Regions from separate parts of the Candidatus Planktophila sulfonica genome, predicted to be linked through region 2. Evidence: riboswitches for the same ligand, from Rfam matches in the RefSeq annotation. Region 2 holds a riboswitch; the other holds the start of a gene.

Region 1 (16,273 bases), 640 kb from region 2:
TCATCGCAGATCTCATCATCGATGAACTTCAGACTTTTTCACTTACTCTCGAAGAAGCGATTGCTGGGATTTCTGAACCAACTGATGCAATCGAACAATGGATTACGACTTCACTTATTTATGTTGCAGATGGCAGACATCTCTTGGCAAAGGCACTGAACTCAACTCAGCTGCCGCAAGAAAGAAGTGCCGCGATTGGTACAGCTCACCGCCGCTTGCTCTCTTCCCTTACTCAGAACCTACAGGGTTTAGGTGTTACCGATATCCATCAGGCGCTTTCGCTTATTCAAGCTGCCACGGATGTTGCGACAAAGCGCATTGAAAGCGGAAACGATGCAGAATCAGAGATCTCGATGACCTCACGATTCTGCATCGCTGGAATCCGCGCCCTTATTTAATAGGGATTGAGATAGTTAGATCCAAAGCTTGCCAGGTATCTGCCTTTGCTCCGGCTGTTGCGCTTAAGTTGCACTTTCCAGATTTCTTTGCGCTCACAAGATTTCCTTCAACGGCGCAGCTCTTATTCAAAGACTTGTAGGTGATGGTGCTACCGAAGTTTGTCTCTAGAGGAAGCGCCTTTGTTCCGTTCTTTTTAATGGACTTTGTCATGCCAACGATCTTCTGAGTTCCTGGCACCAAGATGAACGGGAAGTTTCCAGTTGCTGCAGCTGTCGTTGCATTTCCTGCAGTCGAATATCCAAGTGCACATTGGCCTTTACCCTTGAGTGCAGTGAAGATTCCATTAGAAAATGTGCAATCAGGTGTGAGTGATGTGAAGTTGACCGCGAGCCCTGACTTTGCAGTGGCAACAATCTTTGCCTCTGCGCGATATGCCAAGTTACGTGGAACGTTGCGCACTAGCGGAGTTCCATTCAGAGTGACGGTGATTTCATCAGCTGCAAGTACAGGTGCTGCTGCCCCCATAGCAAAAGTCATCGGGTAGAACTTATCTTCCGAGAAATCTGTTGGAGCTGTGTGGTCAAAGCGGAAGAAGAGCCCACATTGCGCTGTAGTGCAATCTACGGTGACACCTTTACCGGTGATTGAGCTGGCGACCTTCAAAGCAATTGGGCCTGTTGGGCTTGTAGTTCCTGGTCCACCCGCTGCGGTTACCCATAACTGAATGGTGTCACTACACGTTACTGGGCGCGCTGTTCCGACGGGTGCGATGCACTGCTGAATATAGAGTCCAGCTTTTGTAGGGAATTTAGTGAAGCCACCGTTGATGGTTGCTCCTGCTGGATCAAGATTTGTCAGCGGGCTGCTTGCGAATGCAAATGTTTCAGCCTGCGCTGGGGTAACCATCGAAGCTGGGGCAATCAATCCAATGGCAAGGGCAAGGGCGATAGCTCTTTTACGTCGTGACAACATTTCTTCTCCTTAAGTAGTTTCTTACTTTGAAATTGTTATTGGAATAAAGAGATCTTGAGAACGATCTCCTTCGTGTAGATGATCTGATCTCACGGTGATTGCACATGTAACTTTGGTGCAATCAAATTTGCCTATCTTCTTGGTAACGGTAACTTTCTGAGAGAAGCGACCCCCAGGAATAAATGGAGTAGCTAGCCCTTTGCCGTATGTCGGAGCGTTGGAAGATATCCAGTGAGAAACACCTTGAGTGCCTGATTTATCTGCGCCGCCTCCACAAGGTGAAGGTGCAACACCTTTCTTTGGCTGTACGCAGTAGGCAAGATAGATCCCGATGGTTTCATCGAAACCTTTCCCTGTAACTCGAATATCTGATCCTGCTTTAACAGTGGTGTTCTTGATGCTGATGCTCTGGCCTTGCGCACCTGTAGCAGTTGCAGCCGCCCAAGAGGCAGTGTTTGAGAGCATGGAGATTCCCAGTGCCATCAAGGCCATCAGCGACGCTTGCATCTTCATATGGCCAAAATCTTAAAGTTCGCTTGATCCAGCGTTATCCGACAAGACCAGCAGACGTGTCGGAAAGAAATTTGAGAGGATATATCCATGCGTGCCAGAGCCAAGATTTCGTTGATTTCTGTTGCCACTATCACGCTCTTACTTCTCTCTGGTTGCGCGTCGCAAGAGAGCGCAGTTCTTGAAATCTCCTCGGCAAAAGCAGTAAATGTCTCCACAACGCAAGCGCCTCAAGTAACTCGAGTCATCGCGCTGGCCAATGGTTCGGCTGAAATAATTGCATCCCTAGGTTTTATGTCGATTCTCATCGGTCGAGATATTGCAAGTACCGATAATCAGTTGCGCGATATTCCGATTGTTACTTCCGGACATCAAGTAGTCGCTGAGAAAATCATTGCTCTTAATCCGCAGTTAGTAATCATTGATAAATCAACTGGTCCAGCATCTGCACTAGCAGCGCTTAGGAGCGCTGGCATTGCAGTGGTTCAAACCCCTGAAGCCTGGACCCTTGCCGACATTCCATTAAAGGTCACGCGTATTGCCCAAGCGATTGGTGCTCCACAAAGCGGTGAAGCTCTCAATCGTGCGATGGCTCGCACTCTCGAAATCTCTACGCAGAGCAAAGTGAAGAAGAGAATTGCCTTTCTCTATCTCAGAGGCGGAAGCGCCATATACCTGATTGGCGGAAAAGAATCGGGTGCGGATTCACTGATCCAAGCGATTGGCTCAATCGATGTCGGAGCCGAAAAGTTCTCGAATCCTTTTACTGCAATGACAAGTGAATCAATACTTTCACTCAACCCAGAAATCATTCTTGTCATGAGCAAAGGGCTTGATTCGGTTGGGGGAGTAGATGGCTTGCTGGCGCTGCCCGGCATTGCGCAGACAGATGCTGGTGAAAATAGACGAGTGATTGCTGTCGACGATTCGCTTTTGCTCTCATTTGGTCCGCGCACTCCAAATCTGATTAATCGCTTAGCAACAGCGGTGCAGAAGGTGGCGCCATGATTAAGCGGTTAGCGCCTCTCGTACTAGCTGTTCCGTTTCTCTCGATGTTCGCACTTTCTGTTGGGGCCGCTGATGTAATTGATATCTGGCGATACATCTTTAATCCATTTCTTGATACACAATCACCATCACATCAAATCATCTGGGAGATCCGCGCCCCACGTGTGGCAGCTGCGCTTTTAGTTGGAGCAGCACTTGGAATTGCTGGTTCGCTCGCTCAAAGTTCAACAAATAACCCGCTCGCCGATCCTGCGATTCTCGGTACATCTGCCGGTGCTTCACTCGGCGTCCTTCTCGGCGTCCTTCTCAACGTTGTCACTATCGGATCATTGGGATCAGTTATCTGCGCAGCAGTTGGCGCACTGGCTGCGACGCTGCTTACATTCTCTTTAGCAAGATCAGCTCTCTCCTTGATCACCATTGGAATCGGTGTCTCAGCAATTCTCAACGCCATTGTCGGTCTGACCATTACTGCAATTAGTCGTCCGGATGCGCGTTCCATTTCATTCTGGTCCTTTGGTTCGCTCTCATTGGTGACAGGCAAGAATTTGGTGATACTCACACCGATCCTTGTTGCGGGCGCGCTCTTTGCCTGGAAGATGGCGCCACGATTGGATTTACTCTCACTTGGAGATTCATCCGTTCGCCACATGGGATTTAACGCATACCGAATCCGTCTTGCCACATTTGCAGTTCTAGCAACTCTCGTCGCTGTCACTGTTTCAACCGTTGGTTCAGTCGCTTTTCTAGCACTTGCGGCTCCACATATTGCTCGCTACTTACATGGTCCAAGAAATCGAAACTTAGTTATCTTTGCCGGACTTATAGGCGCACTAATCTTATTAATCGCCGACACCGCTGCGCGCGCACTCATTCCACCTTTCGAACTTCCAATCGGTTTACTCACCTCATTAATTGGCGCGCCCATCCTGATTGCCACGCTTAAGAAAAGCGGCGATATATGGCGCTAGTAAAGATTGAAAACGTCTCTATAGAACGTGGAGCTCGTGTTGTAGTGCGCGACTTCAGCGCAACTTTAGAACCCGGGAAAATCACTGCAATTATCGGCCCCAATGGAAGTGGTAAGAGTTCGCTACTCGGTGCAATTGCAGGTGACCTTCCATTAATCGCGGGCAATATCTACTTTGGTGATAGAAATCTGTGCGAGCTTTCAGATGCCGAGCAGGCAAAGATTCGCAGCGTCGTGCAACAAAATCGTAATTATTGGCTTTCATACACCGCTCGTGAAGTGATCGAAATGGGCCAGAGCGGTGAAGCGCTTCTGAAGGTAGATGAAGTGATGCTTGCCTTAGAAATTAATCACTATGCCGATCAGAGAGTTACAACTCTTTCAGGAGGTGAGGCGCAACGTATTGAGATTGCCCGGGCGCTTATTCGCGATAGCGAGGTCTACCTCTTCGATGAACCACTTTCAGCGCAAGATAGCGCGAGTAAAGTCCGCATCATTAACTATTTAAAGCAATTACGCGATGCTGGAAAGACCGTTGTGGTGATTGCTCATATCGATAGAGAAGCTTTAACGTGGTGCGATCAAGTCATCAACACATTGGCGAATTAACGGCCACGTTTTTGCAAAGCTGGGATGTAGCGGTAGTCGCGTGACATCATCAAATTTCACCCAGCGCACTTCATGAGATTCATCGTTTAATTCGTGGCCCTCTAGATTCTCGTTGGCGAAGGCGATAACGGTTGAGTAGCTCCAACCTTCGTGATCATCAGTAAAGGTATGAACGGGCTGCAAATCTTCAGGTTTGATACCGGTCTCTTCAACTGCTTCTCGGATAGCGCCTTCAATAATTGTTTCGTGCGAATCGCGAGCACCGCCTGGAATTCCCCAGGTATCGCCGTTATGCACCCATGGTGCTCGATGCTGCAAGAAGACTGAACCATCGCGAATAATCAAAAGGCCTGCTGCGCCGTGCTTGCCCCAATGTTTTGAGCCGCATGCACATTCGATCCAGCCATCACCATCGCGCGCAGTCATACTCCTAGAGTATCCACAGTTCGTAGTTTTTGAACTTTAAAGCGGTACACGCGCACTTACCCTCCCGCGCATGAAGAAGTTAATTGCGTTCTCATTAATCCTTACATCTATTGCACTTCCCGCACATGCCACAGATTGCATAGAAAAGGCATGCATTGATGTCTATACCCAAGATGGAAAGATCATCATCGAGGGGCGAAAGGGAAGTGGTCTGCCTGAGAAGAAGGCAGTGGCACCAGCGCCTGTGAAGACTCGCAAAGCGATTGTGCGAAAGCCAGTTGCGCCAAAGCCAAAGGTGACAGGAAGTGCAAAGCCCAAAGTAATTACGTCAACGAAGAAGCCAGTGGTGCGAAAGAAACCCACGCCATCAGCTACTGCAAGTGCAACATCGCTGAGCGACAAGTTAGTTGAAATCCTGCCAAGTGCCGGAATCGCATATTCACCTTCTTTTCAGCCACTGATCAAAGTTCCAGTCTTCTTCTGGAGCGATATTCCTGAAGTCATCACAAAGAAGATTGAGATTGTTGGCGAGGTAGTCGATGTAAAGCTCAAACCAACCTTTCTCTGGCATTACGGAGATGGCGTTGTATTTGTAACGCGAAAAGTTGGCGCTCCTTATCCCGAAGGCGAAATCCAACATACCTATTCCAATCCGGGCCATTACTTAATTCAACTTATAACGCGGTGGGAAGGCAGCTTCACCATCAGCGGAGTCACCGCGCAAATTCCAGGAAAGATCGACACCGTCTCCATTCTTCCCATCACCGTAGTTGCAGCACCTACTCGTTTTACTCCACCCGTTCTCTATAAGAAAGGCAGACCATGACAACCCTTACTTCCCCTCACGATCTACTTGCCGCAATTCCATTTCTTATCGGCTACCACCCAGATCGTTCTCTCGTCCTTGTTTCACTGAAGAACGAAACAATTGGTATGGCGATGCGCGTTGATTTACCGAGCGATATTGCACCTGAAAGCTATGACTTACTTGCTTCCCACTTAGTGCGCGAAGAAGCCGATGGGGCATTTATCGTTGCTTATAGCGGTGAATCCGAAAGCGATGCCGAAAGCGCTGTTATCAATACTTCTGCGGCTCTTATCCGCGCGGGCCTGGATATCAAGGAATCCCTGGTCGTTCGCAATAACCGATTCCGTTCGATGCTCTGCACAGATCTGACATGTTGCCCGCCTGAAGGAAGTGAAATTCCTGACCTCGATACTTCACGAATTGCTGCCGAACATGTCATCGCAGGACACCCGATGCCGTACGAATCAGTTGAAGGTCTTGTGCAATCCATCGCTGCCGTTCCGTCTTCGTTTGAACTGAGTTGGCAGGATGAAGTACTGGCCTTCATCGTTTCCAGTGATGCTGAAGAACTCAATGATTTACAGCGCGATGGTGCAACGGCGATTATTGATTTGGCGGGCGAATACCGAGAAGGGCGAGGCGCCGAAGATCGTGAATTAGTAGCTCGGGTTATTGGTCGTATGAGCGATATTCAAGTGCGCGACTTTGCGCTAGGTTCACATTCTGAAGAGAGCGCCGATCATTACTGGTCGATGTGGCATCAACTTCTGCGCATCGCACCCCGTGGCTTTGTTGCTCCCATTGCTTCTCTCTTTGCGGCGATGGCGTACGAGCGCGGAGAAGGAGCGTTGGCACATAAGGCGCTCGACCGGGCGCTCGATGATGATGACCAGTACTCCTTAGCCCTCCTTCTGCGACGAGTCTTCACTGCAGGCTGGCCACCTCACTCATTTACGGCGATGCGGGCTGAACTTCACCCCAAAGTGGTGGCGACAATCTTCGGGTAATATTTACACCGGTCACGAGTTCTCATCGATAGCCCCGGCTGATGAGACGGCAACCCTCCACCGCGGTGGGGTGCTCCGGGTGACGACCAGGCAGGTGCGTGTAATGCGCAGTTGCAAGTGCGTGAAGGATTTTTCTATGAGCAGAACACCTAACTTCGATGTCACCGGTGCGTGGCTTGAGGGCGATGACCCAGGCGATCGTGAGTTCGTCAAGATTGGTTTCTTACTTCTTGAAAATGGCGAGACCTTGCCAGATATCACTATCGCGTATCAAACATGGGGAACTCTCAACGCAGATAAATCCAATGCAATCTTAATTAACCATGCGATGACCGGTTGGTCTGATGTCACAGGGTGGTGGCCACAGATGGTTGGTCCTGGTCTTCCTTTTGATACAGATAAATACTTCATCGTCTGTCCCAATGTCATTGGTGGTTGCCAAGGATCTACTGGTCCTTCAAGTATTGCTCCCGATGGAAAACGTTACGGTTCACGCTTTCCCATCATCACGATTCGCGACATGGTCAACGCCGAAGTTGCCTTCAGTAATGCACTTGGAATTGATAAGTATCTATTGGCAGTTGGTCCATCTCTTGGTGGAATGCGTTCGCTGGAATGGGCTGTCCAACTTCCAGATCGCGTCGGTGCAATCTGCACCATCGGTTCATCAGCTGTTGCCACAGGAGACCAAATCGGCACAGCTTCGATTCAAATTCGTGCCATCAAAGCGGACCCACATTTCAATGATGGCGATTACTACGAGCAAGAGCGCGGACCAATCGATGGCATGGGAATTGCCCGCCGCATCGCGCACCTGACCTATCGCACCGAATCTGAGATGGATGTTCGCTTTGGCCGCCAGCTTCAGGGAGATGAGACCGGCCGTTACGCCGTTGAGTCATACCTGGACCACCAGGCGACAAAGCTGGCCAAGAGATTTGATGCCAATACCTATATCGCTCTGACTGATGCGATGAACTCACATGACATCGGCCGCGACCGCGGAGGAGTGGCAGCAGCCCTTGAAGCCATCACAGTTCCGGTCGTTGTGGTCTCGATTGATACCGATCGCCTCTTCCCACCTCGACTTCAGGTTGAGATATCTGAGCTAGTTCCGACTGCAGATGCGCCAATAACCATCAGTTCTGACTTTGGACACGATGGATTCTTAGTTGAGGCAGAGGCGATGGGCGATGCGATTCGGCACGCCTTGAAGGTTGCGGGTACAATATAGGTATTGCTTCGAGAAGTTCGAAGAAAACAACCAAAGGACAATTGTGGCTGTATTTAGTGCGCTCAAAAACAAGGCAAAGGGCAAGAAAGCTGCAGCAAAGCCAGCAGCAAAGAAGGCCGTAGCTAAGAAAGCTCCTGCAAAGAAGGCGGCACCTGTTAAAAAGGTCGTTGCAAAGAAAGCAGTTGCGAAGAAGGCAGCGCCAGCTAAGAAGGCAGCACCGGTTAAGAAGGTTGCACCAGCAAAGCCAGTCAAGATTGAACTGAAGAAAGATCTCTCTGCCAAGGAAGTACAACAACTCGTTGATTTGAAGAACGCAGTTGCGCGCCAGAAAGAGATCATTGAAACTCTTGCAGCGAGCGGAATTGATAATTACCGCAAGGCAGTGAAGAAAGAATTTATGGCGCTCGCTCTTGAAGCACGCCAGCTCGACATTGAAATTCCAGAAGCAACTGAGAAGGCACGAAAGGCCGGACTTGGCGCACCAAGCCGCATCTTGTCGAAGGCACAGCTTGCTCTCATTGCACCGAAGGAAGAGCCAAAGCCAGCCGCAGAAAAGGGCGGCAAGGCTGCAGTTGTTCTCGATGAAGATGGCAATGAAATCGTTGTCGAAGAAGTCGAGCTCGAAGATGTAGAAACACTTATCGCTGAAGCTGCTGAAATCATTGATGCAGAGGCAGATGGAAAAGATCAGCCACGCGTCGTCACTCTCTCAGATGAGACAAAGAATGAAGAAGGTTCATTTACCCTTCTTGATACCGATGCAGATGATGAAGAAGAAGATAAGAACGAGCGCGAAAAGCATAAGAAGGATCTCAAGAATGTAAACCTCGTTCTTGAAGCAATCAACGGCAAGATTCAGGGCGTTGAAGTCGCTCCTAAGCACAATATTGATCAGGCTGATGCAAAGGCTCTGACCTTCAAGCAGATCCAACAGCAATTTGCGATGAATACCTTCAATGAGAAATCAGCGAAGATGATTGCAGAAGCTGTAAACCAGGGTTACCTCAAGAACCTTGAAGATTTGCAGTACTTCTTCAACGAGCAGGCCCGATTTATTCAGATTGAAATCAAGCGCCTCCCACCAGAACAGACTGTTCTTACAGCAGGTGCAACAGCTGACCCAGTTAAGGATTACCTCAAGCAGATCGGTCGCGTAGCACTTCTTAACGCAGAGCTTGAAGTAGAACTTGCTACACGCGTTGAAGCTGGCCTCTTTGCTGAAGAAGCGCTGAAGAACACTAAGAAGATTGATAAGAAGCTTAAGCGCGAGCTCGAGTGGATCGTTGAAGATGGAAAGCGCGCAAAGAACCACTTGCTCGAAGCAAACCTTCGTCTCGTTGTCTCTCTTGCAAAGCGCTACACAGGTCGCGGAATGTTGTTCCTCGACTTGATCCAAGAAGGAAACCTCGGTCTTATCCGTGCTGTCGAGAAGTTCGACTACACAAAGGGCTATAAGTTCTCGACATACGCAACATGGTGGATCCGTCAGGCAATCACCCGCGCGATGGCAGACCAGGCTCGCACAATCCGTATTCCTGTTCACATGGTTGAAGTCATCAACAAGCTTGCACGCGTGCAGCGCCAGATGCTGCAAGACCTAGGTCGCGAACCAACACCTGAAGAGCTCGCTAAGGAGCTCGATATGACACCTGAAAAGGTTGTCGAAGTTCAGAAGTACGGTCGCGAACCAATCTCGCTTCACACACCACTTGGTGAAGAAGGCGACTCCGAATTCGGTGATTTGATTGAAGACTCTGAAGCTGTAAAGCCAGAAGAATCAGTGACATTCACGATCTTGCAGGAGCAGTTGATGCAGGTTCTCGGTGGGCTCACCAACCGTGAGGCTGATGTGATCAAGGCTCGTTACGGACTTACAGATGGTCAGCCAAAGACCCTTGATGAGATCGGCAAAGTTCACGGCGTAACCCGCGAACGTATTCGTCAGATCGAATCAAAGACAATGTCGAAGCTGCGCCACCCTTCACGTTCGCAGTCATTGCGCGATTACCTCGATTAAAAAGATCGGTTTTCGCAATGTCTGATGCAAAGGCTTTTATCAACCCTAAGAGCGGATCTATTCGCATCACAGGAGTTGTCGATATCGTCGATGCAGATGGCAATGTGATTGAAACTATCGAGAATCCAAAGTTCTGCGGTTGTGGTCAATCAAAAGAAAAACCCTTATGCGATGGTTCGCATAAGGGCCTTCGTAAAGAAGAGTAATTACTTAACTTCAACCAACTTCTCTGACTCGTCCTGAATCTTTGCAGCGACAGTCTTAAGCTTTTCGGCATATTCCTTGCCATGATGTGCGCAGAACATGAGTTCGCCACCAGTTACCAAAATCGCACGCACGTAAGCCTGTGCGCCACAACGATCGCATCGATCGAGGGCATTTAGAGGTGTGGATTCGAGGATTACTTGCTCGGTCATCGCGCTCTCCGTTTCGCTTCAGTCTTGCCTTGGTCTGTGGGAAGTTCTGTACATCTATGGAACATCATGCCAGTTCTCTTTATTCCCCGCTCGGTAAAAAGATTCGAATATTGTGTGAAATATCGATTTTCTTGAGATATCTCACCCTAATTAATCAATATATGAGACCTTCGGCGCGCTTAACCAGATGCGAACCATTCGCTGGCTAACCTTTGCCACCGTGGCAGATGAATTGAACTTCGACGTAGCGGCGGACTCTAAGGATTCCTATACCGCCAAAGACTTAGCTGTCCTCGAAGGTCTCGATGCCGTTCGTAAGCGCCCAGGTATGTATATCGGTTCAACCGATTCCCGCGGCCTTCAGCACTGTCTCTGGGAAATTATTGATAACTCTGTCGATGAATCCTTGGCAGGTCATTGCAAGAAGATCGAGATTAATCTTGAAGCCGATGGCTCTGTAGAAGTTCACGATGATGGCCGCGGTATTCCTGTCGATAAGGAACCAAAGACTGGCCTTACCGGCGTTGAAGTTGTTATGACCAAGCTCCACGCAGGTGGAAAGTTCGGTGGCGGTTCATATGCTGCCTCCGGCGGTCTCCACGGTGTGGGTGCATCCGTTGTAAACGCACTTGCAGAACGCCTTGATGTTGAAGTCGACCGTAACGGCAAGATTTACTGGATGTCATTTAAGCGCGGCGTCGCTGGCGTATTCGATGGCGATGGACCAAAGGCTGAATTCACGCCGCAATCAGGTCTTCGCACTATCGGCAAGATTTCTGCAAAGGTAACTGGAACACGCACTAAGTGGTGGTCAGATCGTCAGATCTTCCTGAAGGATGCTGAACTCGATCTTGAAGATATTTACGCACGAGCACGCCAAACATCATTCTTGGTCCCAGGACTTTCAATCACCGTTAACGATAACCGCAAGAAAGAGAAGACCACTCAGGTCTTCTTCCATAAGGGCGGAATCTCTGAGTACTGCGACTTCTTGCAGCCAGATGCACCAGTTGGTGAAGTAATTCGTATTTACGGTACTGGCCACTATCAAGAGACTGTTCCAGTTCTCGACGATAAGGGCCACATGGTTTCAACTGATGTCGAGCGCGATATGGAAGTTGATATCGCGATGAAGTGGGGCGTTGGCTTTGATTCAACCCTTCGCTCATTCGTGAACATCATTGCTACCCCAAAGGGTGGATCTCACGTACTTGGCTTCGAGCGCGCAATCACGAAGGCATTTAACGAAGCGATGCGCAGCGCAGGTATCTTGAAGAAGAATGAAGCCGATGTCATTAAAGATGACGTCATGGAAGGCCTCACAGCCGTTGTCACAGTGCGTATGTCTGAGCCACAGTTCGAAGGTCAGACCAAGGAAGTCTTGGGCACAGCAGCTGCCACAAAGATTGTCTCGGCAGTCGTTGCCGACAAGTTGAAGGAATTCTTCGCAACAACTCGTCGTATTGATAAGGCCAACGGCAAGTTGATCATGGAAAAGATTGCCAATGCCTCACGCACACGAATTAGCGCGCGTGCTCATAAAGATATTCAACGTCGTAAGAACGCTCTTGAATCTTCATCACTTCCAACAAAGCTTTCCGATTGTCGTTCAGAAGATGTCACTCGTACCGAACTCTTCATCGTAGAAGGTGACTCAGCGCTAGGCACAACAAAGGCTGCCCGAAACTCAGAATTCCAAGCAATCTTGCCTATCCGCGGAAAGATCCTTAACGTTCAGAAGGCATCACTTTCACAGATGCTCGATGATAAGGAGTGCGGATCTATCATTCAGGTTATTGGCGCTGGCTCAGGTAAATCATTTGAACTTGATGAAGCTCGCTATGGCCGCATTATCTTGATGTCAGATGCTGACGTTGACGGCGCGCATATTCGCTGCCTCTTGCTTACATTGATGTATCGCTACATGCGTCCAATGCTCGATGCCGGACGCGTCTTTGCTGCTATTCCACCACTGCACCGCATTGAAACAATGGGCGCAGGCGGCAAGAAGGGTGAATACATCTATACATACTCAGATGATGAGATGAAGAGCGTCACCGCAGATTTGAAGAAGAACGGCAAGCGTTGGAAAGAACCAATTCAGCGCTACAAAGGCCTTGGCGAAATGGATGCTGATCAGCTCCGTGAAACCACTATGGATCCTGATGTTCGTACGCTTCGCCGCATTACTGTCCCAGACGGTGAAGCTGCTGAGAAGATGTTTGAGCTCTTGATGGGTTCAGAAGTTGCTCCTCGTAAGGAATTTATTGCAACTGCTGAGATCGATCGCGAACAGATCGACGCTTAAGCCTTAGTTTTTAGTCAATCGAAACTAAGTCGAAGTACTCTTCTTTCCAAATATCTTCATCGCCATCAGGCAGCAAAATCACGCGCTCTGGTTTAAGGGCTTGCACGGCTCCCTCATCGTGAGAAACCATGATGACTGCGCCTTGGTATTCACCAAGGGCTCCAAGGATTTCTTCTCGAGATGCTGGGTCTAAGTTGTTTGTAGGCTCATCGAGAAGCAGAACGTTTGCAGCCGATACAACCAATGTTGCGAGTGCAAGACGAGTTCTTTCGCCACCAGATAAGACCTTGACTGGCTTATGAACATCATCGCCAACGAAGAGGAATGAACCTAGAACGTTACGGGCTTCTGGTTCACGCAAGTCATCCTTTGAGGACAACATATTTTCAAGAATGGTGCGCTCGAAGTCGAGCATTTCATGTTCCTGGGCGTAGTAGCCGAGTTTCAAACCGTGGCCATGTTCAACTTTTCCGGTATCGGATTCAAGTTGGTTGGCAAGAATCTTAAGAAGAGTGGTCTTGCCAGCTCCGTTAAGTCCCAAGATCACAACGCGTGAGCCCTTATCGATAACGCAAGAAACGTCGGTAAAGATTTCAAGAGATCCGTAGTTCTTAGAAAGCTCTTCACCCGATAGGGGAGTCTTGCCACAAGGAGCAGGTGTAGGGAAACGAAGCTTTGCGACCTTATCTTTAACGCGAACATCTTCAAGACCGGCGCGCAATTTATCTGCGCGACGCAACATTCCTTGAGCCGCGGTTGCCTTAGAAGCCTTAGCGCGCATCTTCTCGCCCTGCTTCTGCAAAATTTCAGCTTTCTTCTCGGCGTTAGCGCGCTCTTTCTTTCGGCGATGTTCATCTTGTTCGCGCTGTAAGAGGTACTGCTTCCAACCCATGTTGTAGACATCGATAACGTTACGGTTGCCGTCGATGTAGAAGACCTTATTGACAACAGTTTCAATCAAGTTCACATCGTGGGAGATGATGACCAATCCACCGGCATAGTTGATGAGGTAGTTACGCAGCCACATGATCGAATCAGCATCAAGGTGGTTTGTAGGCTCATCGAGCAGAAGTGTTTCAGCGCCTGAAAAGAGGATGCGAGCAAGCTCGATACGACGACGCTGACCACCAGAGAGCGTGTCGAGCTGGTTGTTAAATACTGACTCTGAAACTCCCAGAGAGGTTGCAATCGCCTCGGCTTCAGAAGTTGCGGCATATCCACCGGCTGCTGAAAACTCTGCATCAACGCGTGTATAGCGTTCCAAAGCTTTTTCTAGTTCGGCGCCTTCAGTAGTTGCCATCTCTTGTTCTACTTGGGTCATACGCGCAGCGATTTGATCGAGATCGCGGGCAGACAAGATGCGATCTAAAGCTGTTCCTTGGTCTTCACCAGTACGAGGATCCTGGGGGAGGTAACCAATCTTTCCTGTGCGCTGAACGCCGCCACCTGCAGGCAGGTTTTCGCCAGCTAATACTTTTGCAAGAGTTGATTTACCAGCACCGTTACGGCCAACGAAGCCGACGCGGTCGCCATGGTTGATGCGCACATTAACGCCAGATACTAAGAGGCGCGCTCCGGCACGGAGTTCAAGAGCGGATGTGGAGATCATTTGGCGTATCTTCCCACAGTATTCCTATTACCTTGTAATCAGCCTAGAATCTTCAAATGCTCAGCCTGATGATTCTGCTCATCGCACTCTTACTTCTTGCGATTTCCTTCTATCAGATTCGAATTCTGAAGCGCATCAACGAAAAACTTATCAAGTTAGTAGCTCCTGAAAGAGATGTGCGTCGCATTGCCAAGGCACAGAGCGAAGCAGCTTGGGAGAACTATCGACAAGGTGAGTTCTATTCGCAATTACTTCGATTGATCGATCTCAGCGCTCCGATTCCATCTACTCGCAGCTGGGCAGCATCACCTGATGTTTTGCTGACACTTCTTGATCTGGCTAAGAGTTCTAAACCAACGCGAATACTCGATTTGGGTTCAGGAATGTCCACCTTGGTGCTTGCAAAGAGCGCTCCTCAAGCAACAATCACAAGTATTGATAACTCTGCTGAATACGCCGGAAAGACAAAGAGACTTCTTGCTGCCCATGGTGTTACCAATGTTGATGTGCGTATTGCTCCGCTTACACCACATGCTTCAGGAGTCGATTGGTACGACTTATCTCAGCTCAACGATGTAACCAATATCGATCTTCTCTTTATTGATGGACCTCCGGGATCTAAGAATCCCAAGGCGCGCCACCCAGCTATCGTTGAATGCATTTCGAAGTTGAGTCCACGAGCAATTATTGTCATTGACGATGCTGGGCGAGAAGGTGAAAAAGATATGGCTCACGAATTTGCAAAGGCTCTTCCAAGCCACACCCTTGAATTTCTATCTCACGAAAAAGGAACGGCAGTTCTACTGCCTAACTAATTACTCTTTGCCGATACGTGTGCGGCGTGGAACTGCGAATGATTTACCGACAGCAGTGAGTTCTTCTGAAACCTGCTTGCGGATTGCATCCTCATTCTTAAGCAAAGTTGTGAGGGCTGCGATGATTGCCTTGAGTTCTTTCGACTCTGTTTCAAGTTCGAGCTTGCTCATCTTTGTCAGGCGACGAAGTGGCATATCCAAGATGTAGGTTGCTTGTTCATCGTTGAGCTTGAAATCCTTGATGAGCTTCTCTTTTGCAGCTGCTGCGTCATCGCTTCCGCGAATAATCTTGATGACCTTATCGATATCAATGATTGCCTTGAGCAATCCATCAACCAATGAAAGGCGATCTTCAGCCTTTGCCTTACGAAATTCTGAGCGACGACGCACAACTTCAATGCGGTGATCGATAAATACCTGCAAGAGTTCCTTGAGGCCAAGTGTCTGTGGCTTGCCTTTAACGAGAGCAACAGCGTTGATTGCGAATGCATCTTCCATTGGAGTGAGCTTGAAGAGCTTTTCAAGGACATCTTCGGGCTCGAAACCGTTCTTGAGTTCGATAACTACGTTTGTGCCTGTCTGGCCATCGGTGAGATCGACGATATCTGAGATACCTTGAATCTTCTTTGCCTTAGCAAGGTCTGCAATACGTTCAACAATCTTTTCAGGACCAATGTTGAACGGCAGCTCCTTGATGATGATGCCCATTTTGCGTGAAGTAACTTTGCTGATCTCAACAGTTGCGCGGACTTTAAATGAGCCCTTACCTGTTGCATACGCTTCACGAACACCTTCGAGTCCAACGATTTCTCCACCTGTTGGGAAATCTGGAGCCGGTACATGCTTCATGAGCTGATTGAGAGTCGCCTTAGGGTTATCAATGAGAAACTTTGTTGCAGCGATAACTTCACCGAGGTTATGGGGAGCCATGTTGGTCGCCATACCGACTGCGATACCTGAACCACCGTTGACCAATAGGTTAGGAAAAGCGGCTGGAAGAACAAGTGGCTCTGAAAGCTGACCGTCGTAGTTAGGGCCGAAGTCGACTGTATTTTCATCTGCTTCTGCCACCATCGACATTGCCGCTGATGCAAGGCGCGCTTCTGTGTAACGCATCGCTGCAGGACCTGCATCGAGTGAACCGAAGTTTCCGTGGCCATCGATC
Region 2 (16,273 bases):
GTAAAGACACCTTTATCTCAATCTTCATCGGAATTTTCGCTTTCGTCTGGATCTTCCCAATCCTCTGGACTGTCTGGACATCTCTTCGTCCTTACAACGAAATCATCTCCTACGGTATTTTCTCGTGGCCACGTCGGCTTACTTTTGATAATTACGTCAACGCCATACAAGAAATGGAAATTGGTAAGTACCTACTGAACTCACTTATCGTGACAGTTCCATCAGTGATCTTGACCTTGTTCTTCGGTTCACTCGTTGCCTTCGTTGTAACTCGCTACCAATATAAATTTAATCTCACACTTCTCCTGCTCTTCACAGCCGGAAATATGCTTCCGATCGTTCTTACCTACATCCCAGTCTTCTGGATGTTTATCTGGGTGGGCGAACTATTTGGTAACCGTAACTTGCTGTACAACAACTACGGTGGCTTGATTCTGGTCCACGTCGGATTCCAGGTTGGCTTCGCAACCTTCGTTCTCTCTTCTTACATGAAGACCATTCCGAAGGAAATTTCTGAATCAGCAACTATCGATGGCGCCAACGTATTCCGCCACTACTTCAACGTCATCTTGCCGCTATTGCGCCCAGCGTTGGCTGCTCTCAGCGTGCTCATGACTACTTGGATTTATAACGAATTCTTCTGGGCGCTGGTATTGATGTCAGATGACTCTAAGCGCCCAATCACTTCAGCACTTCGCCGCTTGCAGGGTCAGTACGTCACAGACTTCAACTTGTTGGCAGCCGGAGCAATCATTGCGGCCGCGCCTACTGTGATTATGTTCTTCATATTGCGTAAGCAATTCATCGCAGGTTTAACCCTAGGATCTACAAAGGGATAAAAGCTTTAACTCAAAAGGGCGAGATTAATTCTCGCCCTTTTTTGCATTTCGCTGCGAAGAAATAACGCCTGTATTGAAGCCAGCAAGATGAAGGCCGCCATGAAAACGAGCATGTTCGATTTTGAGGCAGCGGTTCATGACGACATTGATTCCAGCTTTATCTCCCGCCTCAGCAACTTCAGGAACTGTAATTCCAAGTTGTAGCCACAAGGTGGTCGCCTTAATTGCAATTGCTTCTTCGAGAATTCCCATGCAATCTGCTGGCTTGCGGAAGACGTCGACGATATCTACGTGTTCAGGGATATCTGCCAGCGATTTGTACACGGGCTGTCCAAGGAGAGTCTCAAGTCGTGGGTTAACAAAGAAAAGCTTGAAGTGCGAGCTCGACATCAAATACGTAGAGACAAAGTAACTTGCACGTGCTGCGTTATCTGAAGCTCCAACGATTGCAACGGTCTTGGCACTCTTCATCATCTCGAGGCGCTGACGCGCAGATGGTTCGGTCCATGTCATTAGCGGCCACGTCCTGTCGCTGCGGTGAGAGCCTGATCTAGATCCCACAAGATGTCTTCGATATCTTCAATTCCAACGCTGATGCGCACCAGATCCTGAGGAACTCCAGCTTCGATTAACTGCTCATCTGTTAACTGGCGGTGCGTTGTACTTGCTGGGTGAATGACCAAAGTGCGGACATCGCCGATATTTGCGAGGTGGCTAGCAAGCTTCACAGAGTTGATGAACTTCTCGCCTGCTTCTCGACCTGATTTTCCTTCAGATCCCTTGACGCCAAATGAGAAGACCGCGCCAGGTCCTTCAGGCAAATACTTCTGTGCACGAGCGAAATGTGGGTGGCTCTTCAACCCTGAATATTTAACCCACTCAACGCGAGAATCAGTATCCAAGTACTCGGCAACAGCTTTTGCATTCTTCACATGGTCTGCCATGCGCTGTGAAAGTGTTTCTACTCCTTGGATAAGAAGGAATGCAGAATGCGGAGCCAAAACAGGACCTATGTCACGAAGTTGTTCAGAGCGAATCTTGGTGAGGAATCCATATTCACCAAAGTTCTCCCACCATGAGACTCCACCGTAAGAAGCAACAGGTGCAACCATTGAAGGGAACTTGCCATTACCCCAATTGAATTTACCGGCATCGACAATTACGCCACCGAGTGTGGTGCCATGGCCGCCAAGGAACTTCGTAGCTGAGTGAATGACAATATCTGCGCCGTATTCGATTGGTCGCGCCAAATAAGGTGTCGCACATGTTGAATCAATAACAAGTGGAAGACCCGCATCATGTGCAATCTTTGCAAGTCCTTCGATATCGGCAACCATTGATGCAGGGTTTGAAACCATCTCGGCATAAATAAATTTTGTCTTATCCGTGATCTTCACAGCGAAATCTTCAGGCTTATCGCTGACTACAAAATCAGTATTGACTCCAAAGCGACGAAGTGTGACATCGAGCTGCGTAACAGTTCCGCCGTAGAGGGCAGAAGTTGAGACCACATGATCGCCTGCTTCAAGGAGCGCAGCGAAAACTAAGAACTGCGCAGACATGCCTGACGCTGTTGCGACAGCGCCAATGCCGCCTTCAAGGCTTGCAATCTTCTCTTCAAATGCTGCAACTGTTGGATTACCGATGCGGCTATAGATGTTGCCGTACTTTTGAAGAGCAAAGAGATTGCCGGCATCTTCAGTGTTCTCAAATACGAAAGCCGAAGTTTGATAAATCGGAACGGCGCGAGCACCGGTCTGTGGATCAGGAGATGAGCCTGCATGCAGTGAGCGGGTCTTAAAACCCCATTGGCGTTCTGACATTAGAACTTCTCCCGTTCAAAAAATTGGTTGATGCCGTGCTTTGGTTTCTGCAATCATTTCGCAACAACTCTGTTTCGTAAATTTGCAATTGTGCCTATTAAACGCTAATTTTTGCCTCACATCAAGAGCGACTGAGAGAACTAGCTCAGTGAAGTCGCAGCAACCGATAACCAAAACGGTGCTAATGCTAGTAACGATGAGGGGGAAGTATGAGTTCTACATTGGCAGAATCAGTTATACATAAAACCGATGCTGCAAACGTTTCATTAAAGAAACTTTCAAAGTCATTTACTCGCAAAGGCAAAGAACTCTCTGTAATCAAGGATGTAAACCTTGAGATCAAATCTGGAGAGATCGTGGCGTTGCTCGGCCCAAGTGGCTGCGGCAAGTCAACTCTTCTGCGATTAATTGCTGGCCTTGAAGTTCCAACCAGTGGCGAGGTAACAATTGACGAAAGAAAAATTGTTGGCCTCGATGATCGATGTTCGATCGTATTTCAAGAGCCTCGGCTCCTTCCATGGCGCACCATCGTAGAAAATGTTGAGCTTGGTTTAAGAGGGCGTAAGGACAACGGAAAAGCGCTTCAACTTCTTGCAGAAGTTGGCCTCGGAGATTTCGCAGCATGTCTGCCGCGACAGGTATCTGGAGGAATGGCACAACGTGCCGCTCTATCCCGAGCATTGATCTCTGAGCCACAAGTACTTCTGCTCGATGAGCCACTAGCAGCACTAGATGCACTCACCAGATTGCAGATGCAGGACCTCTTGTCACAACTTGTTGCGACAACCGGAGTAACTATCGTTCTTGTTACTCACGATATTGATGAGGCTCTTTATCTCGCGGACCGGATTGTTGTATTAGGTGAACGTGGCCAAGGCATCAAGCGCACATTTGAATTAAATCTTCCACACCCACGAGATCGCAAAGACGCGTCAGTGGCCTCAGTTCGCACAGAGCTCTATTCCATCTTCGGAATCCACGCTTAAACAAACTTAGAAATACTTATCCGAAAGGCACAACAAAAATGAAAAAGAATATTGTTATTTCAGTAATCGTCGGAGCCCTAGTCGCTCTCGGTATTTCGGCAGCTCCTGCACAGGCAGCAGAACGCACGCTCAATCTTGATTACGCCAACTGGAACCCTCTCAGCCTTGTCATCAAGGATCAAGGTTGGCTAGAAACAGACCTTAAGAAGATTGATACAAAGGTTAACTGGGTCTATTCAGCAGGATCTGCTGCTGCAATCCAGAACCTCAATGCAAATGCGATTCAGATTGGTTCATCTGCTGGCGTTGCTGCCTACGTTGCTCGCGCAAATGGCGTTGCGATTAAATCAGTCGCTGTCTTTAGCCAGCCAAACTGGGCCGCGCTCGTTGTTGCAAAGGGCTCAAAGATCACTCCTTCACAGTTGAAGGGGAAGAAAATTGCTGCGCAAAAAGGAACAGATCCTTACTTCTTCTTGCTACAGGTACTTACTGCGAAGAAGCTAGATCCATTTAAAGATGTCACTATCGTGAACTTGGCTCATGCTGACGGCAAAGCAGCACTTCTCCGTGGCGACGTAGATGTCTGGTCAGGTCTTGATCCAATTACTTCACAGTCTGTAAAAGTTGATGGAAGCAAGATCATCTATGAAAACAAGGCTCTTAATACTTGGGGAATCATCAGCGCACGTGAAGATTTCTTGAAGTCAAATAGAGATATCACTGTGACCGTTCTTAAGAATTACCAGAAGGCTCGCGCCTGGATTCAGGCAAACCCTGACAAGGCAGCACAGATCCTTGCAACATCGGCCAAGATCGATCTCGATGTTGCCAAGACAGTTCTCAACGGTCGCACGAAGGTGAATGTTCCATTGGTACCAGGTGCACTTCAGTCAGGTGTACTTGCGGCGATCCAGCCAATTTTGGTTAACGAAGCTCAAGTTCGATCCCAGTCAGATGCAACGACAGCGCTAAGCACTCTCTACGACACCTCTTTCGCATTCGCTGCGCTCAAGAAGTAAAGGCTAATTAAATGCAGAGACGGCTTGGGAACTTCCTTCTGGGACTCATTCTCCCGATTGCGCTATTTGGTGCCTGGATCTACTTCAGCAGCAATGGTTCTTTCGCCGAGAGTGAGCTTCCCAAGCCTTCTTCTGTCTTTAAAGTAATCACAGAGCTCGATGAGCGCGATCAACTCTGGCTCAATATCAGCGCCAGCCTTCAACGTGTAGCTCTTGGATATTTCTTTGGAACCCTCATCGCATTAATACTTGGATCAGCTGCAGGACTTAATAAAGTTGTTAATCGACTAGTTACGCCATTACTACAGGCAATTCGTGCAGTGCCATCTCTTGCTTGGGTACCTCTCCTCATTATCTGGATTGGAATTGGTGAAGGTTCGAAACTAACGCTGATTGCAATCGGTGCTTTCTTCCCTGTCTTTACAACAGTTGTTTCCGGAATTAAGAACGTTGATCGACACCTCGTGGAAGTTGGCCGCGCATATGGCCTCAAGCGATGGGCAATCATTAAAGGAATCTATCTTCCAGCCGCAGCCCCACAAATCTTTTCTGGTCTTCGACTTGGATTGGCTCAGAGCTGGCTCTTCTTAGTTGCCGCAGAATTGATTGCAAGCGCCAAGGGCCTTGGCTTCCTCTTGGTGGATAGCCAAGCTTCTGCACGAACCGACATAGTGATTTTCTCAATCCTTGCACTAGCAATTTTGGGAAAGACTTCAGATTTAATTCTCGCGACTATCGAGAAGAGAGTCCTCGCCTGGAACAAGTAGAGCGTAAACTCACTCTCAATGTTTAAGCGTTTTATTAAATTATTCACGGACCGCAGACAATGGGTCCGCCAGATTGCCGTTGCTGGATTATCTGGCGGCGTCGCTTGGTTTATCGGTGATTCTGTCGTCGAAGGCGGCGGCGTTGTGGCAGCAATTGTTTCTACTCTCAGTATTCGCATATCTCTACACAAATCTATCCGCGAAGGCTTCGGTCAAATCATTGGAACTGCGATCGGTGCCGGAACCGCCCTTCTTGCCGTCTCACTATTTAATTTTGGTTTTCTAGCTATTGCTACAACAATCATTCTCTGTGCTGTAGTTGCTCGTGCCTTGCATCTCGGTGAAGTTGCCTCCGTAAACGTCCCGGTTACAGCGCTGATTGTTATCGGCCCTGGTATTTCGCAGACCACAGCAACTCACCGTTTGGGTTCAACGCTTATTGGCGCTGCTGTAGCAATCTTCTTTTCGTATTTCTCGGTGCCAAATACACCGATTGATCGCGCGCGAATTCAAATCAAGGAAGTTTCGCAGAAAGCGGCGGAGCTACTTGCCCAGATGTCTGAAGGCGTGGCAGCAGGATACACACAGAAGGAAGCTGGCAACTGGTTGGCGAAAGCTCGTTTGCTTGTTGAAGAAATTCCTGCGATTCGTGCACAATCAGTTGAAGCACGCAGCCATGCTCGTTGGTTTCCAACTGCTGAAAAAGATATTGCAGAAGAGATGTATATCGAAGGAATCGCAACAGAACATACTCTCGTTCAAGTCCGCACAATTGCGCGAACACTTTTTGATTCTGCCGTTGAAGGAGGTATTGCCGATTCTACGAAGAAACAAATCGCAGTCGCCCTTTCGGCAGCTAGCTATGCAATTTCAGCTCATGTCGATTTGCCAGATGACATCAACGATTTCTCATCATCTCCAACAGATGATGCTCGTGAGGCTGGATCCGCACTTGCTGAGACCTTGATTGAAGATGGTAAGGATGTTGATCAAGAGCAGATTGTCCGTGGACTTTCCATCGTTGCCAATATTGGGATAATCGCAGATTCGCTAGATCAGAATTCACCGGCGCTCAAAGATGTCATTACTCCTGATGAACCTGCCAAGATGAAGGTTTTGGAAGTATCACCCCTCGAGCAGACTGCATCGCTTTGGAATAGAATTAAGCAATCGGTTTCTAAGTACTTCTAGGGAGAATGTGTATGTGCAGCAAGGTCCAGTGCAAGAGTTGCGGAAAGCCAACATGGCAAGGCTGTGGCGAGCACATTGAAGACGCTCTGCAAGGCGTAGCTCTCGAAGATCGCTGCGCGTGCGCTAAGTGAAGGCAATTCAGATAACGGCATTTGGCGGTCCTGATGTCATGAAGTACGTGGATCTTGCTGATCCCGTAGCTGGTACAGACGAGGTAGTTCTTGATGTGACTGCAGTTGGTATCAACTATGCAGATACACACCAGACAGAGAACTCTTATCTATCGCCCCAATCTCTTCCGATGATTCCAGGTATCGAAGTTGTTGGAACCCATGACGGAAAGCGTTATCTAGCGAGCGTTTCATCTGGGGGATATGCGCAGAAGGCAGTTGCACATAAATCTGTACTTTTTCCAATCCCAGATGCAGTAACTGACCAGCAGGCTCTCTGCATGTTGGTGCAGGGCGCAACCGCTTGGCACTTGCTTAAGACAATGGGAAATCTGCAGAAAGGTCAATCAGTTGTTGTGCATGCAGCAGCAGGTGGCGTTGGCACGATTGCAATTCAATTAGCAAAGTTGTGGGGCGGCAAAGTAATTGCGGTTACCTCTTCAGATTCCAAGTCAGCACTTGCTACATCACTCGGTGCAGATGTTGTTGTCGATGCGAAATCAAATGATCTTGAAGCAGATCTTCGCAAGGCAAACGGTGGTCACGGTGTAGATCTCGTCCTCGAAATGGTTGGCGGAACAACATTCGATCACAGCCTTGCAGCGCTCGGTGCTTTCGGAAAAATCATTACATTCGGAATGGCATCACGCACTGCGCCGACACCAATTCATCCAGGATCTTTAATGCACGGTTCAAAGACTGTCTCAGGTTTCTGGCTCGCAAACTGTTTTGGTAGCAAAGAGATGCTTAACGATGTAGTTGCCGAACTCTTCGCACTCGTCGCCGATGGAAAGCTCAAGCCAGTTATTGGTGCGACCTATCCACTCAGCGAGGCAGCCGATGCGCACCGATCAATGCTCGCCCGTGAATCAACGGGCAAGATTGCCCTCGATCCTGCGCGGTAATTTGGGCGAATTTTCTACTTTTCCCCTAAAGCCCTAGACTCCTCTCTCTACCATTGCCCCCCTAGCTCAGTCGGTAGAGTGTTTCCATGGTAAGGAAAAGGTCACCGGTTCGATTCCGGTGGGGGGCTCGCAGTAAAGAAGTAAAAATTTAATAAGTACTACATATGTCTGTTCCAACCCTTGGCGGGGTAGCTCAGCTTGGTAGAGCAAGCGGCTCATAATCGCTGTGTCGTGGGTTCAAATCCCGCCTCCGCTACTAGTTCGACCGTGTGAAATACGCACGGATTTCACCAATACACGGTGCTCGGGTAATCTGAGCGCCTGTTACAGCAGCATCTACGAAGGAGTTAAGACCATGGCAAGTAAGAGCGCGGACGTTCGTCCAAAGATCACCATGGCATGCGTGGATTGCAAAGAGCGTAACTACATCACTAAGAAGAACCGCCGCAACGATCCAGACCGCATGGAACTCAAGAAGTTCTGTCCACGTTGCAAGTCTTCAACACTTCACCGCGAAACCCGCTAATGCTGAACCCCGATTCGGTCGGGAGTACCTTCGCTGGTACAGATTCAATTACCGTTTCACAATCTGAAATCGATGCTTTCTGCGCTGTTGTCGGCGAAACCGATACAACTATCGCGCCACCAACTTTCACTATCCGCATCACGCTGACCCAATTCGAAGAAATTCTCACACGTCCAGAAATTGGACTCGATTGGTCGCGCTTAGTTCATGGCGATCAGAAATTCGAAATATTTTCTCCTGTTAAAGCAGGAGATGCGCTTACATGCGCTGCAACCATCGAAAGCTATCGCGTAGCTGCCGGCAACGAAATTGTCTCTGTGCGCTCTGATCTTCATCGCGATGGACAACTGGTTGTCTCTGCGTGGTCCACATTGGTGGTGCGCGCATGATTGAAGTCGGAACAGTTTTGGAAGAGAAGGTCTTCTTCCTCGATCGCGCACTGCTTAAGCAGTATGCCGATGCATCAGGAGACCAGAACCCAATTCATCAGAATGAAGAGTTTGCTCTCTCTGTAGGCCTTCCAAACGTCATTGCCCACGGCATGCTCACGATGGCACTTGTTGGTAAGTACGTCTCTGACTTTGCAGGCGGTTCAGCAAATGTTCTTGAATACAGCGCGCGATTTACCAAGCCAGTCATTGTTCCTAACGGCGAAAAAGTTGATCTCACCGTTTCTGCAACAGTTGCTGAAGTAGCAGATGGCAAAATCTCACTGACGTTGAGCGCAACTTCTGCAGGAGTCAAAGTCCTAGGAATGGCTAAAGCGGTAGTAAAAAAGTGAGCGCACCAGATTCAGTTCACGAATTAGCAAAGGCACGCCTTGCAGCGCGCGCTGAACGAAACTTCGCGCTCTCAGATCAATTACGCGATGAAATTGCTGCCCAAGGTTTTGAAGTAGTAGATGTTGCCGGGGGATACGAACTTCGCCCCAAGAAGCGCTTTCCTACCTATGAATCCACGCGCGATATTCGCCCTATTAATTCGGGTAAATTTGAAATAACCGTTGCCATGATTATCGATGGCTTCCATGAAGATGCTGTCGCAACGATCAAAACGATTAAAGAACATAGTCAGTGCGCCATTGCCATCTTGATAGTTGGTGACCCTGGCGTCTTGGTCGATGAACTCGATTCACGCACGTCACTCGTTCAGCTCACTGAAGATTTCGGATGGGGCGAGAGTGCAAATGCTCTGCTCCGTAACGTCACTAGCGAATTCATCGTCATCATGGATCCATCCACTCGCTTCACAGGTGATGCAATTGCTCCGGTTCTTGCCGAACTTCAAAAGCGCGAATTCGTTGCTGTGGGTTGGCGCGGGGGACTGATGAACCTTGAAGATGATTGGCGTAGCGTTGACGATAAGGGCGCTGGCGAAGTCGATGTCCTCTTTAGCTACTTCATTGCCATGCACCGCGAAGATGCACTTGCCGTACGCGGCTTTAGCAATCGCGCACTGTATTACCGCAACGCCGATATTGAATTTTCACTCAACCTTCGCCAATCAAATGGCCGCTTACTTCAAATGGATTTACCTCTTGAGCAAGATCGTCATCACGGATATCACGATACCGATCCCGAATATCGCGATGCTCAATCGAAGAAGAATTACGACCGCATTCTCGAGCGCTTTAGAGGTAAGACTGCAATATTGAGCCCTCGCAGGTAGCCTTAGAACATGGCCGATCTCCGCGATTACACATCACTACGTGTAGGTGGCCCTGCAAAGAAGTTTGTCGAAGTCGGCACTGAATCCGAAATTATTGCTGCGATTGAAGCAGCGGGCGATACCCCAATCCTCATCATCGGTGGCGGTACAAATATTCTTGTTGCGGATACCGGTTTTGAAGGCACGGTTATTCGAATTACAAGTCACTCGATGCAATCAGAAATCGATGCATGCAGCGGCGCAACGCTCACTATTGGCGCTGGCGAAAACTGGGATGAATTCGTTGCCACCACTTTGGAACGTGGCTTTGCTGGCCTTGAAACCTTAAGCGGAATTCCGGGCACTGTTGGTGCTGCGCCAATCCAAAATATTGGTGCTTATGGCCACGAGGTATCAGAGTTCATTACTCGTGTGCGCACATACGACCGCCAAGCAAAGAGTCTTAAGACATTTACCAACACTGAATGCGACTTCTCGTATCGCAACTCGCATTTCAAAGCGCACCCTGGTCGCTATGTTGTTCTTGATGTGCAGTTCAATCTTCGTCAAGGTGAAATGACCGCTGCAATTACTTATGCAGAGCTTGCAAAGAAGCTAGGTATCGAAGTCGGCGAGAAGGCACCTATTGGTGCAACCCGTACTGCAGTGCTCGAACTTCGTGGTGCGAAAGGAATGCTTCTTAATCCAAGTGACCGCGATTCTTGGTCTGCTGGATCATTCTTTACCAACCCAATTGTTTCAAAAGAGATTGCAGCAAAACTTCCTGAGGGCGCACCCAAGTGGCCGACATCAGATGGCATGGTGAAGACAAGTGCTGCGTGGCTCATTGAAAATTCTGGTGTGCATAAGGGCGATAGCCATGGTGGTGCACGCGTTTCAACAAAGCATGTTCTTGCGCTGACAAATGCAGGGAATGCGACCGCTACAGATATTGCAGAGTTAGCGAAGAGTGCTCAGCAGAGCGTCTTCGAGAAGTTTGGAATTACTCTCGAAGCCGAAGTAAACCTTGTGGGAATTACTCTGTAAGTAACGCAATTCTGATGAAAGTTACTCCGAAAGTAACTTTTTGATACGGCCGATACCTTCGACGATATCTTCATCGCTGGTTGCGTATGAGAAACGTAGGTATCCAGAAGGTCCGAAAGCTTCGCCAGGAACAGCAGCTACTTCAACTTCATCCAAGATGATTGTTGCAAGCTCGGCAGATGAATTAGCTACCTTGCCGCGAATAGTCTTTCCAAGCACACCCTTTACTGATGGATATACATAGAAAGCACCCTGCGGTGTTGGGCATTCAAAACCAGGAATCTCATTGAGAAGATCAACGATCAACTTACGGCGACGGTTAAATGCTTCGCCCATCTTGTGAACAGCATCAAGGTTGCCGGTAAGTGCTGCAATTGCTGCGCGCTGTGAAACGTTAGAGACGTTTGATGTCAGGTGTGACTGCAAGTTTGTTGCGGCCTTAATGACATCCTTTGGACCGACCATCCAGCCCACACGCCAACCAGTCATTGCATATGTCTTTGCAACACCGTTCAGGATGATGCAAGTATCTGCAAGTCCTGGAACCAATACAGGAAGTGAAGGCGCTGTTGCACCGTCGTAGAGCAAGTGCTCATAAATTTCATCGCAGATAACCCAGATGTTGTTCTTGAGCGCCCACTCACCAATTGCCTTGGATTGTTCTGGTGTGTAAACAGAACCTGTTGGGTTTGATGGAGAACAGAAAAGAAGAACCTTTGTCTTTGGTGTGCGAGCAGCTTCAAGCTGTTCGACAGTGACAAGATAGTTCTGAGTTTCATCTGCGAAAACTTCAACGCTCTTTCCGCCAGCAAGTTTGATTGCTTCAGGATAAGTAGTCCAGAAAGGAGATGGAAGAAGAACTTCATCGCCTGGATCAACGATTGATGCGAATGCTTGATAAACCGCTTGCTTACCGCCGTTAGTTACGAGAACCTGATCAACGGTGATGTCGTAATGTGAATCGCGCTTTGTCTTATCGACGATAGCTTGGCGAAGTTCTGGCAGACCTGGTGTTGGTGTGTAGCGATGATTTGCAACAACCTTCGTAGCAGCAGCTGCTGCTTCGACGATGTAATCAGGAGTAGGGAAGTCTGGTTCGCCAGCGCCGAAGCCGATAACTGGTCGACCAGCTGCCTTAAGCGCCTTTGCCTTTCCATCTACTGCCAAAGTGGCTGATTCTGCGATTGCTGCGATTCGTGCGGAGATTCTGCTCATGGGGGAAGTCTGCACCATGCCAGCGCCCCTTTGCGCGCTCAGATCTAGTGGCCCCGAGCACCCAGTTTTACTCTGCAAGGCACCTGCCTCTACACTTCGACGCTCACGATGAATTTCTTCCTCGCCTTGGCGCGCCTGAAAATTCGTCGCGAAGGGCAATAGCTCAATTGGCTAGAGTTGCCGTCTCCAAAGCGGCCGGTTGGGGGTTCGAGTCCCTCTTGCCCTGCAAGCCGCAGTACCGAACGTGCACCAAGAAGAAATCTAGAAGAATCTAGAACGAAGATAGAAAAGGAAGTCACAATGACTGATGCAGTTGAAGTTACCGAGGAGAAGCTCGGAATTTTTGCGCGCGTTGGACTTTTCTATCGCCAGGTAGTCAGCGAGCTCAAGAAGGTTGTTTGGCCAACACGAAATATGTTGACCACATATACAGCTGTCGTTCTCGTATTCGTTTCATTCATCATCGCTGTCGTATCCGTCATCGACTTTGTACTTACCAAAGTCGTCTTCTGGGTATTCGGATAAGGACCAGAGACCATGACTGACGAACTCAAGCCAGACGCATTTGAAGCAGCTCTTGCTGCAAGCGCTGAAGAAATCGCAACACCTGCAGAAGCAGTTATCGAAACTCCTGTTGCAGATGTAATTGTCGAAGATCTCGCGCTCGCAAGCGATGAAGATGGCGATATCGAATCTGATGAAAACGATCCAAATGCAGAATTCCGCCGCACACTTCGCGCAGCTATCGGTGATTGGTATGTAATCCACTCATACGCAGGCTACGAGAAGAAGGTAAAGGGCAACCTTGCTAACCGTATTCACACTCTCAGCATGGAGGAGTACATCTTCCAGGTAGAAGTTCCTGAAGAAGAGGTTATGGAAGTTAAGAACGGCGCTCGCAAGATGGTTAAGCGCAATATCTACCCTGGTTACGTTCTTGTCCGTATGGATCTCACAGATGAATCTTGGTCAGTTGTTCGTAATACACCTGGCGTAACTGGTTTCGTCGGTAACGCACATAACCCAAGCCCACTCAGCATGGATGAAGTCGAGAAGATTCTTGCTCCACGTCCGCAGAAGAAGGCTGACAAAGCAGATATCAAGTTTGTTGATTTCGAAGTTGGCGAATCAGTCACCGTTATGGATGGCCCATTTGCAACGCTTCCTGCATCAATCTCCGAGATCATGCCAGAGCAGGCAAAGCTCAAGGTATTGGTATCGATCTTCGGTCGTGAAACACCAGTAGAACTTTCATTTAACCAAGTACAGAAGCTTTAAGAGAAACTAAGGAAAAGAGAAAAGAAATGGCACCAAAGAAGAAGGTCACCGGATTCATCAAGTTGCAGATCCAGGCTGGCGCAGCAACACCTGCACCACCAGTAGGTCCTGCGCTCGGTCAGCATGGTGTCAACATCATGGAATTCGTCAAGGCATACAACGCTGCGACTGAATCACAAAAGGGCCAGATCATCCCTGTAGAAATCACCGTCTACGAGGATCGTTCATTCGACTTCATCACAAAGACTCCTCCAGCATCACGCCTCATCCTTAAGGCAGCTGGCGTTGAAAAGGGATCAGCGATTCCTCACAAGACCAAGGTTGCAAACATCACCATGGCTCAGGTCAAGGAGATTGCAAATACAAAGATGGCTGACCTCAATGCAAATGACATTGATGCAGCAGCTTTGATCATCGCAGGTACTGCTCGCTCAATGGGCATCACAGTCTCTGCATAATTAAATAAATTTCTCATCGCCACGGTGGTGATGAGATGTGGGAGAACCGCGCTGGTTCGCTAACCACAACCCAACTGTAGAAATACAGGAACGAGGAAGAAATGAAGCGCTCAAAGAAGTACAACGAAGTAGCAGCGAAGGTCATCAAGGACCACCTCTACACACCTCTTCAGGCAGTAACACTTGCTAAAGAGACATCAACAACTAAGTACGACTCAACTGTTGAAGTTGCTCTGGTACTTGGCGTTGACCCAAAGAAAGCTGATCAAGCAATTCGCTCAACTGTTAACTTGCCACACGGCACAGGTAAGACAGCTCGCGTATTGGTATTCGCAAACGGTGAGCGCGCTGAAGAAGCACGTGCAGCTGGTGCAGATATCGTCGGTGGCGATGAATTGATCGATGAAGTTTCAAAGGGCCGCCTCGACTTCGATGCAGTTGTTGCAACTCCAGATTTGATGGCCAAGGTTGGTCGTCTCGGTAAGGTCCTCGGAACACGTGGATTGATGCCAAACCCAAAGACAGGAACAGTGACAACAGATGTCACTAAGGCTGTTAACGACATCAAGGGTGGAAAGATTGAATTCCGCGTTGATAAGAACTCAAACCTTCACTTCATCATCGGCAAGGCATCATTTACTGCAGAACAGCTTGCAGATAACTATGCAGCAGCTCTTGAAGAAGTTCTTCGCGTAAAGCCAAACTCTTCAAAGGGTCGCTACATCGCGAAGGCTGTTGTCTCAACAACGATGGGACCTGGAATCGCTGTAGATCCAAACCTCACACGCGAACCAGCAGCTAACTAACTTCCAATAAAGATCCGGCTCTCGGCGGGCTGGGGACTTGCTCCTTAAAGTCCCTGCGCTCCACCGATATCCGGATTTTTTATGCTCAATTTGACCCCTTGCTGCCGCCCCGCGTAACCTACGGCCATAACCAAAGACCGCAGGTCTGATCTCGCAAGAGTGAAGATAATTGAGGAATCTCAGCCCGCGTAGGTGTTCACATTAATCCGTGCGCATTTACGCGTTACGGATTTTTTTATTGCCTGCAGTCACCTTGAAAAACTAGCGAAAGGTGAACCACATGGCTCGCCCAGATAAAGCAGCAGCAGTTGCTGAAATGACTGAAGACTTCAAGTCAGCTACTGCTACTTACCTCACCGAGTATCGCGGTCTTACCGTGACATCGATGAAGCAGCTACGCCGCAGCCTTGGTGCAGAAACCAAGTACAGCGTCGTAAAGAACACTCTTACAAAGATTGCAGCAAAGAACGCTGGCGTAGATCTCTCAGATGATCTTCTTGCTGGTCCTTCAGCTGTTGCTTTCGTTAAGGGCGATGCAATCGATGCTGCTCGTAATCTCAAGAACTTCCAGAAGGAGAACCCACTTCTTGTAATCAAGGGTGGAATCTACGAAGGAAAGTTCATTACAACAGCAGAGTTCATGAAGCTCGCAGACCTCGAGTCACGCGAAGTACTTCTTGCAAAGCTTGCTGGTGCAATGAAGGGATCGCTTGCTAAGGCTGCGCGTACCCTCGATGCACTTCGCATCAAGCGTGAAGCTGAAGAAGGCGCTCCAGCAGCACCTGTCGCAGCTGCACCTGTAGTAGAAGAAACAGTTGTAACTGAAGAAGCAGCACCAGCTGCAGAAGCAGTCGCTGAAGTTGCTGCTGAAGCAACAGATGCACCAGTTGCGGAAGCAACAGAAACTCCAGCGGAATAAGAAAAGGAAAATAAAAAATGGCAAAGCTCTCACAAGCAGACCTTTTGGCTCAGTTCAAGGAACTCACACTCGTTGAGCTCTCAGAGTTCGTAAAGGCATTTGAAGAAGAATTCGATGTAACAGCAGCAGCTCCAGTAGCAGCAGCAGGTGGCGCAGCAGCAGCTGGCGGCGCAGCAGATGCTCAGGATGAGTTCACAGTTATCCTCGAAGATGCAGGCTCACAGAAGATTGCAGTCATCAAGGAAGTACGTAACCTGAATGGCGCACTCGGACTTAAGGAAGCTAAGGATCTCGTTGACGCGACTCCAGCAGTTCTCCTCGAGAAGGCAAACAAGGAGACAGCAGACAAGGCAAAGGCAGCTCTCGAAGCAGCTGGCGCAAAGGTCACACTCAAGTAAATTTGAGCAAAAGAACCCGGTCCCCGCGTGGGGCCGGGTTTTTTTATCCCCATTTGGCAGACAAGTGGGGGGAGTTGGGGGTATAAGAGGCCGGTTTGCCCCTGAAGGGGGGTGAGCGATACCCTTTCCCTTCGCACAATTTTGATTACTCCAATGGCGATGCCATGTGGAGTGATTTATCGTGAGGGTCTTTGCATATAGCGGCGGCGACCTTCTAGATGTGCGTGTCCACATAAAAGTGAATTTTGTCTGGAAGGACATCTCTTGGCCGCGAAAAAG

What was found. A riboswitch is a leader RNA that binds a small molecule or an ion and turns the genes downstream of it on or off. The one in region 2 is predicted to bind S-adenosylmethionine.
Region 1: it holds a riboswitch for S-adenosylmethionine, as region 2 does, so the genes downstream of both, metX (homoserine O-acetyltransferase MetX) here and A1sIA56_RS05760 (ABC transporter ATP-binding protein) in region 2, are expected to answer to the same signal.

The regions. Positions count from the first base shown of each region.
Region 1 covers NZ_CP016773.1:468,730-485,002, forward strand. Annotated here, with positions in the region: gene A1sIA56_RS02365 (TetR/AcrR family transcriptional regulator) at 1-398, shown strand, start outside; gene A1sIA56_RS02370 (hypothetical protein) at 391-1,371, opposite strand; gene A1sIA56_RS02375 (hypothetical protein) at 1,393-1,884, opposite strand; gene A1sIA56_RS02380 (heme/hemin ABC transporter substrate-binding protein) at 1,972-2,889, shown strand; gene A1sIA56_RS02385 (FecCD family ABC transporter permease) at 2,886-3,860, shown strand; gene A1sIA56_RS02390 (ABC transporter ATP-binding protein) at 3,851-4,468, shown strand; gene A1sIA56_RS02395 (NUDIX hydrolase) at 4,427-4,894, opposite strand; gene A1sIA56_RS02400 (hypothetical protein) at 4,965-5,720, shown strand; gene A1sIA56_RS02405 (DUF4192 domain-containing protein) at 5,717-6,709, shown strand; SAM riboswitch class IV at 6,720-6,835, shown strand; gene metX (homoserine O-acetyltransferase MetX) at 6,846-7,943, shown strand; gene A1sIA56_RS02415 (RNA polymerase sigma factor) at 8,341-9,960, shown strand; gene A1sIA56_RS02420 (CDGSH iron-sulfur domain-containing protein) at 9,978-10,166, shown strand; gene A1sIA56_RS02425 (DUF7455 domain-containing protein) at 10,167-10,376, opposite strand; gene A1sIA56_RS02430 (DNA gyrase/topoisomerase IV subunit B) at 10,564-12,684, shown strand; gene abc-f (ribosomal protection-like ABC-F family protein) at 12,695-14,293, opposite strand; gene A1sIA56_RS02440 (O-methyltransferase) at 14,350-15,108, shown strand; gene A1sIA56_RS02445 (DNA gyrase/topoisomerase IV subunit A) at 15,109-16,273, opposite strand, start outside.
Region 2 covers NZ_CP016773.1:1,112,474-1,128,746, reverse strand. Annotated here, with positions in the region: gene A1sIA56_RS05775 (carbohydrate ABC transporter permease) at 1-839, shown strand, start outside; gene A1sIA56_RS05770 (CoA-binding protein) at 864-1,352, opposite strand; gene A1sIA56_RS05765 (O-acetylhomoserine aminocarboxypropyltransferase/cysteine synthase family protein) at 1,352-2,662, opposite strand; SAM riboswitch class I at 2,778-2,865, shown strand; gene A1sIA56_RS05760 (ABC transporter ATP-binding protein) at 2,872-3,648, shown strand; gene A1sIA56_RS05755 (aliphatic sulfonate ABC transporter substrate-binding protein) at 3,687-4,667, shown strand; gene A1sIA56_RS05750 (ABC transporter permease) at 4,679-5,434, shown strand; gene A1sIA56_RS05745 (FUSC family protein) at 5,453-6,625, shown strand; gene A1sIA56_RS05740 (quinone oxidoreductase family protein) at 6,753-7,700, shown strand; tRNA gene A1sIA56_RS05735 (tRNA-Thr) at 7,756-7,828, shown strand; tRNA gene A1sIA56_RS05730 (tRNA-Met) at 7,883-7,956, shown strand; gene rpmG (50S ribosomal protein L33) at 8,056-8,226, shown strand; gene A1sIA56_RS05720 (FAS1-like dehydratase domain-containing protein) at 8,226-8,615, shown strand; gene A1sIA56_RS05715 (MaoC/PaaZ C-terminal domain-containing protein) at 8,612-9,007, shown strand; gene A1sIA56_RS05710 (hypothetical protein) at 9,004-9,894, shown strand; gene A1sIA56_RS05705 (UDP-N-acetylmuramate dehydrogenase) at 9,904-10,920, shown strand; gene A1sIA56_RS05700 (pyridoxal phosphate-dependent aminotransferase) at 10,942-12,135, opposite strand; tRNA gene A1sIA56_RS05695 (tRNA-Trp) at 12,288-12,361, shown strand; gene secE (preprotein translocase subunit SecE) at 12,436-12,660, shown strand; gene nusG (transcription termination/antitermination protein NusG) at 12,673-13,413, shown strand; gene rplK (50S ribosomal protein L11) at 13,440-13,871, shown strand; gene rplA (50S ribosomal protein L1) at 13,973-14,677, shown strand; gene rplJ (50S ribosomal protein L10) at 14,958-15,596, shown strand; gene rplL (50S ribosomal protein L7/L12) at 15,614-15,994, shown strand; gene rpoB (DNA-directed RNA polymerase subunit beta) at 16,259-16,273, shown strand, end outside.